DNA from 3 places in the Nitratireductor sp. ATLC21 genome. Region 3 is predicted to be linked to each of the others. Evidence: riboswitches for the same ligand, from Rfam matches in the RefSeq annotation. Region 3 holds a riboswitch; each other region holds the start of a gene.

Region 1 (5,710 bases), on a different contig from region 3:
TTCCCTCAGCCACCAGATGGCCCTGATCGAGCACACAAAGACGATCGCAGAACATGGCGGCAAGGTTGAGGTCGTGGAGCGCGGCCACCACAGTGGTTTGGAGCCCACGCAAGAAATGCAGGAGCTGGAGCTGGTGGTGAATGTCGAGATGGTTCGTCGGCTCATCAAGCACCAGGATGCTCGGCTGTTGCACCAGGGCTCGTGCAACGAGAACGCGCTGACGTTCGCCACCGGAGAGTGTGCGGAAAGCGCGATCCTGAAACGGAGCCAGCCCCATCAGCGCAATCGCCGCCGCAAGAAGTGCGTGGTCATGGGCCGTATCTGGCTCCAGGAGCTTCTTGTGCGCCGAGCGCCCCATGGCCACCACATCGCGCACCGTTAACGGAAAGTCTGCCGGCATGTCCTGAAGAACGGCACCCACATTGCGCGCTACCCATTCTGTGGGTTGGCGCCAGACGTCCTCCCCATTCACATGGACCGTGCCTGAGGCGGGCTTGTTGATGCGATAAGCGGTCCGCAACAGGCTCGATTTTCCCGCCCCATTCGGTCCGATGAGGCCGACCATCTCGCCTTCGCGAACATGGATCGAGACACGGTCCACCAAAGTTTTTCTGCCGGCTTTGACGGTGACTGACCGCAGATCGAGTGTGCCGGGCCGAACACTCATCGTGAACCGCCCAGTCCACGCGCATCGCGCCGCAGAAGCCAGATGAAGAAGGGACCGCCCGCCAGCGCCGTGACGATCCCGACAGGCAGTTCCAGCGGTGCGATCACCGTCCGGGCGACGAGATCGGCACCAATAGTGAAGCTTGCGCCCAGCAGTGCCACCGCAGGCAATGCGCGTCGATGATCCGCCCCGACAAGAAACCGCACGATGTGCGGCATGATGAGGCCGACAAAACCGATGACCCCGGCCACGGCGACGGTGATGCCGATAAGCGCTGCCGCGAGCACGAACATGGTCTGGCGAAAGCGCTGGACATTGAGGCCGAGCGCCACCGCACTCTCGTCTCCCGCCATCAGGAGGTTGAGCCGTCGGGCCTGCACCAGCATCACGCCCAGCCCAATCGCCAGTGCGGCAAGTGGAACGGGGATCAGTTTCCACTGTGCCGTGCCAAACCCGCCCAGCGTCCAGAAAAGCACCCGTGAGGCAAGCTGCGGATCGGGTGATGTAAGCACGATCAGGCTTGTAAGCGCACTGAGGATCGCGCTCATCGCCACACCGGCCAGCACAAGCCGGGTCGGCGTTATATGTCCGCCCGTTCGCGCCACCCAGAACACAGCAAAGAGCGTGACAAGCCCGCCCAGAAAGGCCGAAATGTGCAGTGTGAACACGCCGAAGCCCAAGAGCCCCCAACGCATCACCACCACCGCTCCCGTTGCCGCACCGGACGAAACACCCAGAATGCTCGGGCCCGCCAGCGGATTGCGCACGATTGACTGGATGGTCATTCCAGTAACACCGAGGCTTGCGCCGACCAGAGCCGCAAGCACGACGCGCGGCATGCGGGTTTGGACAACGATTGTCTCATGGACGGCGCGCCAGTAGGGCTCCACCAGAGTGTCGCCGAGAGCGAGATTGGCAAGGATGGCAACGGCCGTCCCGCCGGGAATGGGCACGGAACCGAGCATCAACCCGGCAACGGCCACACTTGCAAGCAACGTCGCCATAAGGAGAATGACCAGAGCGTAGCTCGAAGCCCCGCCAACCACCGAGGGTGCGACGCTCATTGACCGAATGTTCACCCCATGGGTGGGTGGCGCTGACTGCAATACTGCCAGCAGCGCTTCATGGCTGTCCGGATCGTTCTGCTTCGGGACGGGTGCGTGCATGTTTCGGTTCCGCCCGGCCCGTTAATCGCCCATGCGGTCGGGGTGGAAGGCACGCGCCAGCTTCTCCACCGCATCAATGGAGCTCGGTCCCGGCTGTCCCCAGACGGAATCGATCGTCACGAACCTCTCGCCGGCAATGCCCGGCACACCCTTCACCGTCGGGTTGGCTTTCAGGGTCTCGATCCGGCCCTTGCCCAGTTCGCCGGCCGGATCTCCCACCACCTGCCCGCCAGCGGTTCCGGAATAATAGACCACGATGTAATCGGGCGCGCGCTCGGCAATCTGCTCCCAGGAGACCTGCCCATAACGATTTGCCACGTCGCCAAAGATGTTTTCACCACCGGCCCTAGACACCACGTGCGACAGCATGGTGTTTCCGAGAACAGCACGGGGCGCCGATTCGCCGCCATTGAAGATGAACACCGGCAAGGCCTTCACGCCAGCAAGCTTCTCTTCCACGGCGGAAAGCCGCTCCTCGATGTCGGTGATCAGCGCTTCGCCACGCTCCCGAACGCCGAATATGGCCGCCACGGATCGGATCTCTTCATAGAGCTCATCGAAACCGAATTTTCCAAGATTGCACCCTTCGGTGTTGAGCCGTGTTTTCATGCCCAGATCGTGCAACTGGTCGCGCGTATGACGGCTCTCGCTGAACCCGTCAGGATAGCCGGCATAAACAAAGTCGGCCTCCACCTCGATGAGTTGCTCCGTGGTGGCGACGAGCGGCGACAGCACCGGAACCTGGTTATAGGCTTCCTCATATTGCGGGCTGATCTTCAGGTTTGCCATGTAGGAGGTGCCCGCCATGCGCTCCTCAAGACCAAGGGCAAGCATCAACTCCGTGGCATTGTTGCTGAGCGTCACGGCCCGCGTCGGGGGTGCTTCATAGACTGTGGTGACCCCGCAATTCTCGTCCGTATAAGGAAAACCGGGTTCGCCTGCGAGTGCAGGGGCCGAAATGATGAAGAGGCCTGCGGCAGCAAGCGCGCGGAAACCCGCAATACGGTTCATGAAAAATCTCCTTGGAAAGCCGGCTCATAGGCGGCGTTGTCTGATGTAGATGAAGAGGGCAACTGCCCTTCCAGATGCGGGAGAACCTCTCTGGCGAAGAGCTCCATCCCCTGGAGCGCCACATCGTTGGCGATCAGGCCGTTGGCGCTAAAAAGGCAGCGTATGCTTTGCGATCCCGTGCGTGCGGAAAGCGCCTGCAGTTGTGAATGGCAGTCTTCAGGTGTTCCCGCGATGGTGAAATCGGCCAGCATTTCAGTGCGGCTGCGTGGCTTTGGCGGCTTGAGCCCGCGCGACAGTGCCCGTTCGGCGCGGCGCCTGTTCAGCACCTCCAGGAGTGTGTCGACCCGGTCGTTGGCCTCAGCACGCGTCGGTGCGATCACCAGGTATCGCGAAAGCGAGGAGGCTTTGAGGGCCGCGCGGGACCCGCCATGCCGGTCAAGCGCAGCATGAAGCACGGGCAATTGCCGCGCCTCATTGGGCTCCAGGCTGAGAAGCAGCGGAAAGCCGTGCCGCGCGGCGATGTCGACGGTTTCTTCCGAGACGCCAGCAACATAGATGGGTGGATGCGGCTTCTGAACCGGAGGCGGCCCCACTGCGACATTGGAGAATGTCCATGGACCGCTATCGGCGGAGCAATGTGGCTTTGTCCATGCCTCAATCATGATTCTCAGTGCTTCGCAAAAGCGCGGATGCGCTTCGTCCCGCTCAATCTCCAGCGCGCTGAATGTTGAAGGTTCCGTGCCTCGTCCAATGCCCACATCGATCCGACCGCCGCTCTGAAAGTCGAGCTGCGCGATCTGTTCTGCCAGAAGAAGCGGGTGATAGAGCGGCAGGACGAGGATCGACGTGCCGAACCGCAGGCGCTCGGTCCGCGCCAGAATGTCTGCCCCCAGCAGCAGCGTGGAGGGATAGGGCAGCGTGTCGCGGGAGAAATGGAATTCATTAAACCAGATACCGCCAAAGCCCAGCGCGTCGGCGCGCTCTACGAGGCGCATCAGGGCGGCATGATCGCCCAGCGTCCCTTCGCGGGCGAACCCAGCCAGATCAACGCGCATTCAAGGCACCCCCAGAGAGAAAATCACAAGATCGGGGATCATTTATCCGAAATGGTATAACATATCGAGTCAAATCGAACGTGAAACACCATTTCGTCGCCGGCAAGGCCGTGCCTGCATGCATGCTGGTCCTCCTGCCGGCGCACCTCGTCCGGCGTTCATGGTCAATGCATGAGGCAGGTCTCCTGGCTTGCGGCTCGGACGTTCCCTCCGCCTTCCCGGCTTGCGCCAGTGGCATTGGAAAGAACTTGCCGCTTACAGTTGCGAGGGCAGCCCCGGATTTGATCCCCAAGGGAGATCGCACCGGGTTCCCTTTTCATCCGCAGAATGCGGAACCGCATGCACCAGTGACCCTACCGGCGAAGCGTGCGCAGCGCAACACGCTCAACCATCGGGAAGCGGTTATCCCGCCATGGATTGTCAGCAGGGACAAGCAGGTTCTGCGAAAGAGAAACGATGCGTCAATCAGCCGGCGCGGTCTGCAAGAAGCCGGGCGGTAAACAGATCCAGATGAGCCCCGCCGACATTCTTGCACACGGTAATTTCTTCTTGTGATTGTCGTCCGGTTTTCCGGCCGGCGCAGAGATCAAAGAAATCGGCCTGCACGTCATCCCAGCCAATCACGCCGGCGCGGACCGGACGCGCCAGATCGCCCGCCCCCTCCATGCCCTGCCTCGTGTCGACAAAGATCGTGCCGCGTTTCATGGCATCATCATCCGTTTCGCGCATGTGCGGAAGGTAAGCGCCCACGAGGTCAAGATGGGCACCCGGTTTCAGCAAGCGCCCCTTCACCAGCGGTTCCTCCGCCATGGTGACGCAGGAGATGACGTCGGCCAGGCGGACGGCTTCGTCGAGGTCGTCGACAGCCTCGGCGCTTGTCGGGCCCTCAATCGACAAGGCAAGCGCTTTCGCCCGCTCATGCGTGCGATTCCAAATCAGGACACGCTTTATGCCGGGCCGGGCAGTGCAGTGGGCCTCGATCATATGTGGCGCAAGCCCGCCCGCCCCGACGACCAGCAACGTTTCTACATCCTGCCTTGCCAAAAGCCGAGCGCCCAGGGCGGAATCGGCGGCTGTCTTGCGAAAGGTCATGGCCTCGCCATCGGCGGCCAGAAGGGGGGTACCGGTGCGGGCATCAAACACGCATACGAGGCCCTGCACCGAGGCTTGTGGCGGCGTGAGGGACAGATTCTGAGGGAATACCCCGACCATCTTGACTGCGATGACATCCTTCTGCTGCCAGCCGACAAGGGTCACGAATTTGTTCGCACCGCCGTTCGGCTCGTCCGCAATCAGGTTTGCCGTCTCCGGCATGACGCCGCGGTGCGCCTGTTCGAGCGCATCGATCAAGGAGGCGTAGTCGAGGGTTTCGTGCACGGATTGAGCATCGATGTATCGCATGAGACGTCTCAGAACAGGAGGTTGGGCAGGGCTGTGACCAGCGGCGGAAAGAAGGCCAGAAGAAGCAGAACCGCGATAAGCGCCGCCAGGAACGGTAAGGCCTCGCGGGTGTATTCCTCCACCGAACAACGGGTGATGGCGCAAACCGTATAGAGAACCGTTCCAACCGGCGGCGTCAGCGACCCGATGGTTGTGTTCAAAACGAGGAGCACGCCGAAATGGACGGGATCGATCCCGAGCAGGCGCGTGACCTCGAGAAGCAATGGCGCAAGAATGACGAGCAGCGCCAACCCTTCCAGAACCGTTCCAAGAGCAAGCAACCCCAGCATGATGATCAGAAGGACCACATGCGGATTGTCGGAGACAAGCAATAGCGCACCGACGATCTGCTGGGGAATTTGCTCCAGGGC
Region 2 (5,710 bases), on a different contig from region 3:
CGAAGGGCGCGACCGTACCGGCGAAGATTGCCGTGAACAGCCAGAAGAAGCAGATCATCACACCGGCAACGCCGACGCCCGTTTCAAAAAGCTGTCCATAGAGGCCGAGCCGCTCACGAAAGCGCAGGCTGAAGAACAGGATGATGGCCAGCGCGATCCACACCGGCCAGAAGCGCGCCAGCACGCCGAAGATGATGCCGAAAATGCCAAGGGTTTCTACCTGCATCGCGCGGCCTCCCTAATGCACGCGAATGCGCGGGTTGAGATAGGCATAGCCCACATCCGAAATGAGCTGGGTGGACAGGACGACGAAGACCGACACCAGAGAACAGCCTAAAAGCAGATCGATGTCGTTGTTGCTGGCCGCCTCCACCAGCGTGAAGCCAAACCCCTGATAGCGGAACATCACTTCCACGATGACGACACCCGTCAGAAGCCAGGGGAACTGCAGCATGATGACGGTGAAGGGGGCGATCAGCGCATTGCGCAGCGCGTGCTTGATCACCACGGCGCGAAAGCCCAGCCCCTTGAGGCGGGCAGTGCGGATATATTGCTGCGTCATCACCTCCACCATGGAGGCCCGTGTCATGCGCGCGATATAGCCGATGCCGTAAATCGCCATCGTCATCACCGGCAGGGTGAAATTGTAGAAGGAAATGCCCTGGCGCGTGGCTGTCGCGGCCGAACCGTTCAACCATCCCAGCCATGAGGCGAATATGACCGCAAAGATCACGCCGGACACATATTCCGGTGTTGCCGTGGTGGCGATCGAGGCGACGGAGAGTGTTCGGTCCGTTCGCGTCCCCTCCCGCATCCCCGCGAGGACGCCGATCAAAAGTGCGACGGGAACCATCACCACCATGACCCAGAACATCAGGATGCCGGTAGCGCCAAGGGCCGGAAAGAGCTTTTCGGCGACCGGCACCTTGAACTTGGTCGAGCAGCCGAAGTCTCCCTGTAAAATGCCGCCGTAATAGGGCTCGGCCGGTTCATCGCAATAGGAGAACCGTGGCGAAGACACACCGGTTTCCGGATCGACATTCGGCTGCTTCTGCACCACGCCGAGCCACTGGCCGTAGCGCACGAAGAAATTCTGGCGGTACCCGTTCTTCTGAAGCCAACTTTCGAGCTCCGCTGCAGAGGAACGCATGTCGAGCTGGCTGATCGCCAGCTTTTTGAGGTTCGGCTCAAGATTGACCAGAAAGAAAACAACAAGGGTCAGACAAAGCATCGTCAATGCCATGACGCCCAGACGTCTTAGAATAAACCCAAGCACGGTTTCCCCTTCCCCCGTTTGCGGAGGTTGTTATTGATTGCCTGCGCAAAAGGGGGCCTCGTGGCCCCCTTTCTGGTTCAGTCTTAGCCCTCGTCGAGCCAGACCTTTTCCAGATCGATCTCGAAGGTCTGGTGCATGCCGTGATTTTTCACGGCCTCCACGGAATGGTTGTAAAGCTTGCGCCAATAGGGTTGTAGGATGATGCCCGAACTCTGAATGATCTCCTCGATCTTCTTCATCACCTCGCGGCGATTGTCGGGATCAGGAATGGCCAGCGCCTCCTCGATCAGCTTGTCGAGTTCCGGGTTGGAATAGGCGGATTCGTTCCACGCCTCGCCGGTGCGATAGGCGAGTGCCACCACCTGAATGCCCAGCGGGCGCATGTTCCAGTTGGTCATGGAGAAGGGATACTTCGTCCAGTCGTTCCAGAAGGTGGAGCCGGGCAGGACCGTGCGCTTCACCTTGAAGCCGGCCTCGCGCAACTGGGCGGCGATGGCGTCGCCCGTGTTCTTGTGCCAGTCCTCGTCCACGGTAATGAGCTCGTGCTCATAGTCCATTTGGCCGGCTTCCTCCATCAGGGCCTTGGCTTCGTCCAGATTGCGCTTGAGCTTCGGCAGCTCTGCATATTCGGGATGGATCGGGCAAACATGGTGGTTCTCGGCCACCTCGCCGGCATTGTTGTAACCAAGCGCCAGCACGGTCGTGTTGTCGACGGCGCGCTGCAGCGCCCGGCGCACCTTCTCGTCGTCATAGGGCGCGTTGTCGACATTGGTGCGCGCCACGATGGTTGTCGCCGTAGTGACCTCGGATTTCACCAGTCCGAGTGAATCCAGAATGTCGACGAAATCGGCGGTGGTCTCGTAGTTCGTGTGGATTTCTCCGGATTCAAAGGCGCTGACGGTCGCGGACGGATCCGTGCCGTAGTCGATGAACTCGATACCATCGAGATAGGCCTCGCCGCCCCACCATTTGCCGTCGGCCCGCTTCTTCAGCTCCACCCGGTTGCCGACCTCATAGGACACGAGTTCAAACGGACCGGTCCCGATGGGATTTGCAACGAAATCGCGACCCGTTTCATCAAAACTTGGGTGAACAATAAGGGCCGGATAGTCCGACATGCCCGGAATGATCGAAATATCCGGTGCCGACAGGTTGAGCTTCACCGTCATGTCGTCGACCTTTTCGATCGCGCCCTCGCGCGCCTTCTTGGTCTCCGGATCGACGAGCGAAGCCATGCGGGCCGGCATGGAATTGCCTTCCACGGTCTGATCGCACCAGCGGTTGAAGTTGTAGATCACGTCATCCGCGGTGAAGGCGTCGCCATTGTTCCAGGTCACGCCCGGCCGCACGTGAAGAATGTACTCAGTCGCGTCCTCGTTGACTTCCCAGCTTTCGAGGAGCTTGCCCTCAAAGGTGAAATCGCGCGTGTACTTTACCAGCGGCTCAAGCGTCTGGCGCATGGCGTTGGCGATCTCCGACCAGTCGGCCGTGCGTGGATCTTTCGGATCCTTGATGAACATCGCCACACGCAGCGTACCGCCTTTTTTCGGCTCCTGCGCCATTGCGTGTGTGGGGGCTGCGAGCCCCAGCATGCCGTAGGCGGTTGCTGTCGATGCGCCGAGCGCACTTGCGAGCGCAAGAAACTCTCGCCGGTCCATTCTGCCGGCACGTGCCTCATTCGCCATGTCGGCGACGTGTGCCGGCACATTCTCGCCATTGCTCTTGAAAAACGTCATCGACGCACTCCCATTATTTACCGTTTTCGGTTCGCCGTTAGCATTTCCCATCCCGACCCCGATGTCAAAATTGCCTCGAGGTTGGAGGAGGGAATTCTGCAACTTTTTCGACAAACCCAATGACGGATTTGCGACAGCATTGCCGCAAAAATTACATGAAGAGCCGATTTCGCAACAAGAGATGCGTTTCGTTGCTGCCAAACCCTGACGTCAGGAGTCACGTTCCAGGGATCTGCGCCAACCTTGCGATTGACGCTGTCACGGCCAGTTGCTAAGCGATTTCGGTTCGCTTGAGGTGCTCTGGCAGGGTGTTCATCCGCCAGAGAAAAGGGAACACGGAACGGTCGTTTCGAACCGAAGCCGTGGCTGCTCCCGCAACTGTGAGCGCAGAGGCTCCTCGAATGCCACTGGGTGCAAGGCCCGGGAAGGCGAGGAAGCCAGTGAAGCGCGAGCCAGGAAACCTGCCTCAGGCCGTCACCGACCGGATGCGGGACGCTTCCGGGGCTGTGTTTCTCGCAGTGGTGGCGATTGTCATCGCTGGCGGGGAGACCGAACTCAGGCGTCTGTCGCTCTCCAGCACACCTAAGAACCTGGTCCTGGAGCACACGCATGCATTCACGCCGACACCGAAATTCTATCCTGTCCAGCACGACCGCACTGATACTTGGCTTCTCCGCGCTCACCACGCAGGCCGAGGACTTTGAGCTCGACACCCTGGTCATCACCCCCAGCCGCACGCCCACAGAGGCGTCCAAAGTGGGCTCGACCGTGGAAATCATCGAGCGCGATGAGATCGAGGAACAGTCTTTGCCACTGGTACAGGATTATCTCAATCAACTGCCTGGTCTCAATCTCTCCCCGAATGGCGGTCCGGGCAACACCACCACGCTGATCATGCGCGGCCTTCGCGGGCAGTATGTAAAGACGCTCTTCGAGGGCATCGATATTTCGGAGGTTTCGGGCCCCACCGTGCAGTCCGCCTATGGTCATCTTCTCTCCGGCGGCATTGGGCGGATCGAAGTTCTGAAAGGCTCGCAGAGCACGCTCTATGGCTCCGATGCAATTGCCGGCGTGGTCAATCTCTCGACGCTTGGCGGCATTCCGCAGGGCATCGAACACGGCATTCATGTCGAAGGCGGGTCGCGCAAAACCGGCTTTGGCAATTACACGCTGACGGGCGGTTTCGACCGCGGCGAGTTTGGCCTTTCTCTATCTGGCTTCACCACCGATGGCTTTTCAATGGCGTCATCCGGTGTTGAAGATGATGGGTACACCAATCTGACCGGGACATTCAGCGGCCGATACGAGATCAGCGACGATCTGGCCGTCTTCGCCAGCGGGCTTTTGTTGAATGGTTCAACGGAGACGGATGATGGGTATCCCATCGCTGACAGCCCGGCGAATGGCACGTTTCGACAGGCAGCCGGGCGGGTTGGTGCCGAATTCTCTCTGTTTGACGGGCAATTGAACAACACGGTGTCCGCGCAGATATCCGATACTGCCCGCGAAAGCACCAGCGGCTTCGGTTCCACCTCAACCTTTGACGGATTGCGCTACAAGCTGGATTATCTCGGTTCTCTGGAAATCTCTCCCCAATTGACGCTCAATTTCGGCGCGGATTGGGAGCGTCAGACCGCCCTTACCGCAAGTGTCGATAAAAACGTTTCGATGGGCGGCGGCTGGATCGACGCGATCTACAGCCCGTTTGACGCGCTGACTTTGACAGCGGGCCTCCGCCACGACGAACACAGCACCTTCGGCGGTCACACATCCTGGCGTGCCACCGGCTCCTACGAATTTGCCAGCACCGGAACCCGTTTCCACTCCTCGGTCGGAACGGGTTATCGCGCGCCGAGCCTCTATGAGCTCTACGCACCATTCTATGGCAATATCAACCTGAAGCCAGAAACCAGCATCGGCTTTGATATTGGTGTCGAACAGCGTTTTCTGGATGACAGGCTCGTCACCGACCTCACCTTCTTCATGATCGATGTCGAGGACTATATCGGCTACCACCCGGTCACCTATCAGAACATCCAGACCGATGGCGTGGTGAAAACGCGCGGCGTGGAGGCGTCCTTTGCCTACGCGGCAACCGACTGGCTCGACCTGCGTGGCGCTTACACCTACACGAAAGCAACACAGACCGACGGACTGCGGGAAGTGCGCATCCCGAAGCACGACATCGCCCTCGGCGCCACCATCCGTCCAGCCGAACGCTGGGAGATCGGAGCAACGGCGAAAATCGCTCTCGATACGGTGGACGGTTATGTCGACGGCCCGCGCTCGGCGCTGGATGACTACGTTCTTCTCAACGCGAAAATCGCCTACAAGCCGAACGAAAACACGGAACTCTATCTGAGAGGCGAAAACCTGCTCGATCAGAAATATGAAGTCGTTCAGGGCTATGGCACACCCGGCTTCGGCGTGTTTGCCGGCTTCCGGGCAAAGTTCGCTCCCTGATGTTGAAGCGCCGGAAACGCCTCCCCTGCCTTTCCGGCCTTGTTCTTCTGGCCGGCGCGCTGCTTGTCGCGCCGGTCGAAGCCATGCCGAAACGGGTCATGTCGCTCAATCTGTGCACTGACCAGCTTGCCATGACATTGGCAGAACCTGGCCAGCTGGTGTCCGTCTCTTTTCTGGCGCGCGAACCGAGCCTCTCCATGCTGCATGAGAAAGCGCAGGGCTACCCGGTCAATCA
Region 3 (5,710 bases):
ATCGGCCGTCTTATCGCGCTGGCGGACGCGCGATGCAATGTCGAAACCCTTTCGCCCGGTGCGCGCCGCCTGAATGGCGCGCTCTCGCTGGCCGTCATTCTGATGCTCGCAGGTCTGGCGGGCTGGTTGATCCAGACGGCTCTTTCCGGCTGGGCCGGGCTGGTGATCGCTGCGCTTGTAGGCAGTTCGCTCGTCGCCCAGCGGAGCCTCGCCACCCATGTGAAAGCGGTGGCGGACGGGCTGGACGCCGGCGGGCTCGCAGAGGGCCGAAGAGCGGTTTCGCAGATCGTCGGCCGCGATCCCGAAAGCCTCGATGAGGCCGACGTTTCGCGCGCGGCCATCGAGAGCCTTGCCGAAAACTGCTCCGACGGCGTGGTCGCGCCGGTGTTCTGGCTGGCGGTCGGCGGGCTGGCGGGCGGTGCGTTCTACAAGGCTGCGAACACGGCCGATTCCATGATCGGCCACAAGACCGCGCGGCACCTTCATTTCGGTTGGGCGGCGGCGCGGTTCGACGATCTGATCAACCTGCCCGCTTCGCGCCTGACGGCGCTTCTCTTCATCGCCGCCGCCGTCTTCATGCGCGATGCCTCGGCAGGCGCGGCATGGAAGGCGGTGCGCCGCGATGCGCGCCATCATCGCTCGCCCAATGCGGGCTGGCCGGAAGCGGCCATGGCCGGCGCGCTCGGCCTCGCCCTTGCCGGCCCGCGCCGCTATGGCGGCGAGGTGGTGGAGGATGCCGTGATGGGGGATGGCGGCCGCCGCGCGGCCAATGCCGGCGACATCCGCCGCGCGCTCACGCTCTACCGGATTGCAGACGGGCTCTTGATCGGGCTTGTGGCGGTGGCGGCTGGGCTTTGGCAACTGTTTTGATCTCGTGGCAATGGCGTTGTGCGTGGTTCGACAAGCTCACCATGAGGATGGGTGGAGACCTGCAATCCTGTACATCAACATGGAGAACAGAGTTGCAGCGCATCCACCTCCCTCATGGTGAGCTTGTCGAACCACGCACCACCTCAAAGCAGGCGATCTAAAACTCGATCCCCTTCTGCGCCTTCACGCCAGCGGCGAAATGATGCTTCACCTGCCCCATCTCCGTGACGAGATCGGCGGCCTCGGTCAAGTGCGGTTTGGCGTTGCGCCCGGTCACCACCACATGCAGATCCTCGCGCCGCCCGGTGAGTGCGGCCACCACGCGTTCAAGATCGAGATAATCGTAGCGCAGCGCGATGTTCAGCTCGTCGAGAACCACAAGACCGATGCTCGGGTCGGCCATCAGTTCCTCGGCCTTTCCCCACGCGCGCTCGGCGGCGGCGATGTCACGCGCCAGATCCTGCGTTTCCCAGGTGAAGCCCTCGCCCATCGTGTGCCAGGAAACCTGATCGCCGAAGGCGGCAAAGGCATCCTTCTCGCCGCAGTGCCAGGCGCCCTTGATGAACTGCACGACACCCACCCGGCGGCCATGGCCAAGCATGCGCAGGGCAAGCCCGAAGGCCGCGGTGGATTTGCCCTTGCCCGGCCCCGTATTGACGATCAGAAGCCCCTTCTCGACCGTCTTGTCGCGCACCTCGGCATCCTGAACCGCCTTGCGTTTGGCCATTTTTGCCTTGTGGCGCTCGGCTTCGTTTGCGTCGATCTCTCGCATGTTACTTCACTTTCATGGGCAGGCCGGCAACCACCAGCGTGACGCTGTCGGCAACGGCGGCGATCCTCTGGTTCAGGAACCCCGCCTCGTCGCGGAAGCGGCGTGCCAGCGCGTTCTCGGGCACGATGCCGTAACCGACCTCATTGGAAACGAGAACCGTGGTTCCTTCTCTCGCGGCAAGGGCTGCAACCAGTCTCTCGGTGGCAGGCTTTGGATCATGGTCGTTCAGCATGAGATTGCTCAGCCACAGGGTCAGGCAATCGACCAGAACCGTTTCGCGGGCCGGCAATTTTTCAAGCACGCCCGGCAGGACGAGCGGGGCGTCGTGTGTCTGCCACGCCCCCTCGCGCCGGGCGCGGTGCATGGCGATGCGCTCGCGCATCTCGTCATCGAAGGCCTGCGCCGTGGCGATGTAGTGCCAGGGCGCGGGTGCGGCCTCGATCAGCCTCTCGGCATGGCGGCTCTTGCCGGAGCGCGCGCCGCCGAGAACGAAATGAAGCGATCGCATCGCTATTTTGCCGGCTCAGCCGACGAGATGCCCGGCAAGGAAGGTCACGCCAACGCCAAGGATGGCGGCACCGGCAAGCCGGGGCTGCATGGCCTCGATGGCCCAGCCGCGCGACTGGACCAGAAAATATGCGCCGAGCGCGATGGCGCTCTGGATTGCGGCGAGGCCGGCGAGATAGGCGATGAGCGGCGTCTCTTCGCTACCGACAATGGCCTCGCCGAAGGCATAGCCATGGAACACGCCGACCACCAGAAACAGCGCGAAGACGAGGATGTGATTCTCCACCGCCCGGCCGCGCGCCAGAAGCCAGCCGCCGGCAAGAACGCTTGCCGCAATGATGATTTCAGCCGCCGGCAGATCGAGCAGCATCAGGTGAAGACCGACGCCGATCAGCGAGCCGGCGACGAACAGAAGCGGCGCGAAAAGGCTCATGCCGGCGACAGCGGCAATGAGGCCGGCAGCGACGATGAAGGCCAGATGGTCAAGCCCGATCACGGGATGGGCGAGCCCTGATACCAGCCCTTCGTAAAGGGTGGTGGGCGTCTGCCCGTCCATGGCGTGATGGGCCCTGGCGCTGGTTGCGAAGAGCGATGAAAAAACGAATGCGGAAAAAATGCGTGCGATACGCGCGGTCATGTCCGGTCCTTTCCCCTCCACCCGAGGGATACGGTGTTTCTTTCATGCTGTCGGCAGGTTTCCTGGCTCACGGGTCGCAGCGTTTTCCAGCCTTCCCAAGGCAAAAAGCCTCAGTGGCGATCAGGAAAATGCTCACCGCTTACAGTTGCGGGGGCAGCCATGGCCTTGGCGCTTGAGCGCCGCACCATGTTCCCTCTGGTCCGCTTGCGCGGAACCGACAGCGGCCCGACCATACAGGAGTCGTCTCTCCCGGCAAACGCTTTCTTCACGCATTGACAGACATGCCAGGCGAGCCATAAATGCGAGGCAGACGGTCCTCTTCCCTCAAGGGAGGAGGCTAAGAGGGAATGCGGTGCGGGCCTTGCCCAATGCCGCAGCTGTCCCCGCAACTGTAAGCGGAGAGCGCACCTGACACGCCACTGGGGCAACGCCCTGGGAAGGCTGGAGAGCGCAGCGACCCGTGAGCCAGGAAACCTGCCGTCTGAAAATGAAATCCTGACCGCCTGGCGGGTGTCCCGGGCAAGGAGTGTGCATTGTGACTGCAGACAGCGCCACCGCGCGCGATCTCCCGACCATTCATGGTGTCTCCGCCAGTACGCGGCCGCGAAAGGCCCGTGCGCCCCTCGCCCGCATCCCCGCATTCACCACACTCCGTCTGAAGGATATCCCATGACCACGAGCTTCAATCGTGTGCCCTGCACCGTCGTGACCGGCTTTCTCGGTGCCGGCAAGACAACGCTCATCCGCAATGTGCTGGAAAACACCAAGGGCAAGCGGCTTGCCATCATCGTCAACGAATTCGGCGATGCGGGCGTCGATGGCGAGGTGCTGAAAAACTGCGGGCTCGACAATTGCCCGGAGGAAAACGTGCTGGAACTGGCCAATGGCTGCATCTGCTGCACCGTGGCCGACGATTTCGTGCCGGCACTTGACCAGATCCTCGCCCGCGAGCCGAAGGTGGATCACATCCTGATCGAGACCTCGGGCCTGGCATTGCCCAAGCCACTTGTGCAGGCCTTCCAGTGGCCGGCGATCAAGAATCGCGTCACCGTCGATGGCGTTATTGCCGTGGTGGACGGGCCGGCGCTGGCGGACGGCCAGGTCGCCTCCGACATGGATGCGCTCGCCGCGCAGCGCGCCGCCGATGATTCGCTCGACCATGACGATCCGGTGGAAGAAGTGTTCGACGATCAGGTGGCCTGCGCCGATCTCATCGTCTTGTCCAAGAGCGACCTTCTGGACGCGGAAGGCAATGAGCGCGCCCGCGCCCGCATCGAAGATCATCTGTCGCGCAATGTGCAGATCGTGCCGAGCGCCCATGGCAAGGTGGACCCGGCGCTGCTGCTCGGTCTCGGTCTCGCGGTGGAAGACGATATCGAGAACCGCAAAACGCATCACGACGACCCACATGACCATGAGCATGACGATTTCGACACATTCATTGTCGATCTGCCGCCGGTGCTGCGCCCCGAAGATCTGGAAGCGCGCGTCAATGCGGCGGTAGGCACCGGCGAGGTGCTGCGCCTCAAGGGTTTTGCGCATGTGAAGGGCAAGCCCATGCGTCTTCAGGTGCAGGCCGTGGGCCCGCGCGTTTCGCATCATTACGACCGCCCGTGGAAGGCCGGTGAAGCTCCCGAAACGCGGCTCGTCGTGATCGGCCTCAAGGGCATCGACCGCGCGCGCATCGAAAGCCTGCTCTCGGCCTGATCCGATGCACATCCTTGCCACCACCACCGCCTCTCTGGACGACCTGATCGAGCCTGTCGATCTGCAACAGTCGCCGGCGGATATGGTGGCGTTGTCGTTTACCGACAGCGATCTGGCGGGGATCGCCTCTGCGTGGCAGGCGAACCGCGAGGCCCTGCCCTCGCTGCGCCTTGCCGCCTTGCGTGACCTCAGACACCCCATGTCGGTCGATCTGTGGATCGACAACACGGCAGCGCACGCCCGCACCATTCTGGTGCGGGTGCTTGGGGGCTATGAGTGGTGGCGCTATGGCTGCGACCGGCTGGCGGAACTTGCGCGAGACAAGGACATCGCGCTGGCGCTGCTGCCGGGCGAATGCCATCAGGACGACCCGCGCCTTGCCGAGCGCTCCACCGTTTCGGCTGAAGCGCGCGCGGCGCTGCTTGCGTGCTTCCGCGAGGGCGGGCCGGACAATATGCGCGCGCTGACCATGCAGATGGCGCGCCTTGCGGGGCGGGAGCTCGAAGCGCCGGAAGCCAAACCGGTCGCCAAGGCAGGCTTCTATGCGCCGGGCCATGGCATCGTGGAGGCGGGCTTCTTTGCCGCGCAGCCCGGCAGGGCAATCGTTCCCATTCTCTTCTACCGCTCCATGCTGCTTGCCAGCGATGTCGCGCCCATCGACGCGCTGGTGGAGGCGCTTGAGGAACAGGGCGTGTGCGCCGCGCCGGTGTTCGTTTCCAGCCTGCGTGACCCGGTTGCCCCCGGTTTCGTGCGGGATGCCGTAGAGACGTTGAAGCCTGAGGCGCTCATCACCGCGACGGCGTTTTCCAGCGGCGCGGAGCCCGGCGAAAAAACACTGTTCGACCGCTTTGGTGTGCCGGTTTTTCAGGTGGTCACCGCCACCACGCGGCGCGAAGCGTGGCAGGAAGGCCAGCGCGGTCTCGCGCCTGCGGACCTCGCCATGCATGTGGTGCTGCCGGAACTCGATGGCCGGCTGATGGCCGGTGCGATTTCCTTCAAGGACGAGGCAGCGCTGGACGAAGGGCTTTCCTTCGGCGTTCAGCGCAACCGGCCCGAACCGGAGCGCATAAGGCAGGTCGCGGCAAGGATCGCCGCGTTTCTGAAACTCGGCCGCACACCGGCGGCGGAGCGCCGCATTGTCGTTCTCATCCCGGATTATCCGAGTGCGCCCGGGCGCACCGGCTATGCGGTGGGGCTCGACGTGCCATCGAGCGTGC

Evidence for each region. A riboswitch is a leader RNA that binds a small molecule or an ion and turns the genes downstream of it on or off. The one in region 3 is predicted to bind cobalamin.
Region 1: linked by a shared signal. The riboswitch ahead of AC2CHD_RS08035 (LLM class flavin-dependent oxidoreductase) and the one ahead of AC2CHD_RS18890 (HupE/UreJ family protein) in region 3 are both predicted to bind cobalamin.
Region 2: linked by a shared signal. The riboswitch ahead of AC2CHD_RS04910 (TonB-dependent receptor plug domain-containing protein) and the one ahead of AC2CHD_RS18890 (HupE/UreJ family protein) in region 3 are both predicted to bind cobalamin.

Annotation. Positions count from the first base shown of each region.
Region 1 covers NZ_JBXUOU010000002.1:66,721-72,430, reverse strand. Annotated here, with positions in the region: gene AC2CHD_RS08050 (ABC transporter ATP-binding protein) at 1-667, opposite strand, end outside; gene AC2CHD_RS08045 (FecCD family ABC transporter permease) at 664-1,833, opposite strand; gene AC2CHD_RS08040 (ABC transporter substrate-binding protein) at 1,855-2,844, opposite strand; gene AC2CHD_RS08035 (LLM class flavin-dependent oxidoreductase) at 2,841-3,899, opposite strand; cobalamin riboswitch at 4,058-4,254, opposite strand; gene AC2CHD_RS08030 (ornithine cyclodeaminase family protein) at 4,365-5,300, opposite strand; gene AC2CHD_RS08025 (TRAP transporter large permease) at 5,309-5,710, opposite strand, start outside.
Region 2 covers NZ_JBXUOU010000001.1:1,004,326-1,010,035, forward strand. Annotated here, with positions in the region: gene AC2CHD_RS04895 (ABC transporter permease) at 1-226, opposite strand, end outside; gene AC2CHD_RS04900 (ABC transporter permease) at 239-1,276, opposite strand; gene AC2CHD_RS04905 (ABC transporter substrate-binding protein) at 1,360-3,012, opposite strand; cobalamin riboswitch at 3,289-3,495, shown strand; gene AC2CHD_RS04910 (TonB-dependent receptor plug domain-containing protein) at 3,622-5,475, shown strand; gene AC2CHD_RS04915 (ABC transporter substrate-binding protein) at 5,475-5,710, shown strand, end outside.
Region 3 covers NZ_JBXUOU010000004.1:194,201-199,910, reverse strand. Annotated here, with positions in the region: gene cbiB (adenosylcobinamide-phosphate synthase CbiB) at 1-870, shown strand, start outside; gene cobO (cob(I)yrinic acid a,c-diamide adenosyltransferase) at 1,028-1,642, opposite strand; gene cobU (bifunctional adenosylcobinamide kinase/adenosylcobinamide-phosphate guanylyltransferase) at 1,644-2,150, opposite strand; gene AC2CHD_RS18890 (HupE/UreJ family protein) at 2,166-2,786, opposite strand; cobalamin riboswitch at 2,822-3,020, opposite strand; cobalamin riboswitch at 3,081-3,282, shown strand; gene cobW (cobalamin biosynthesis protein CobW) at 3,456-4,493, shown strand; gene cobN (cobaltochelatase subunit CobN) at 4,498-5,710, shown strand, end outside.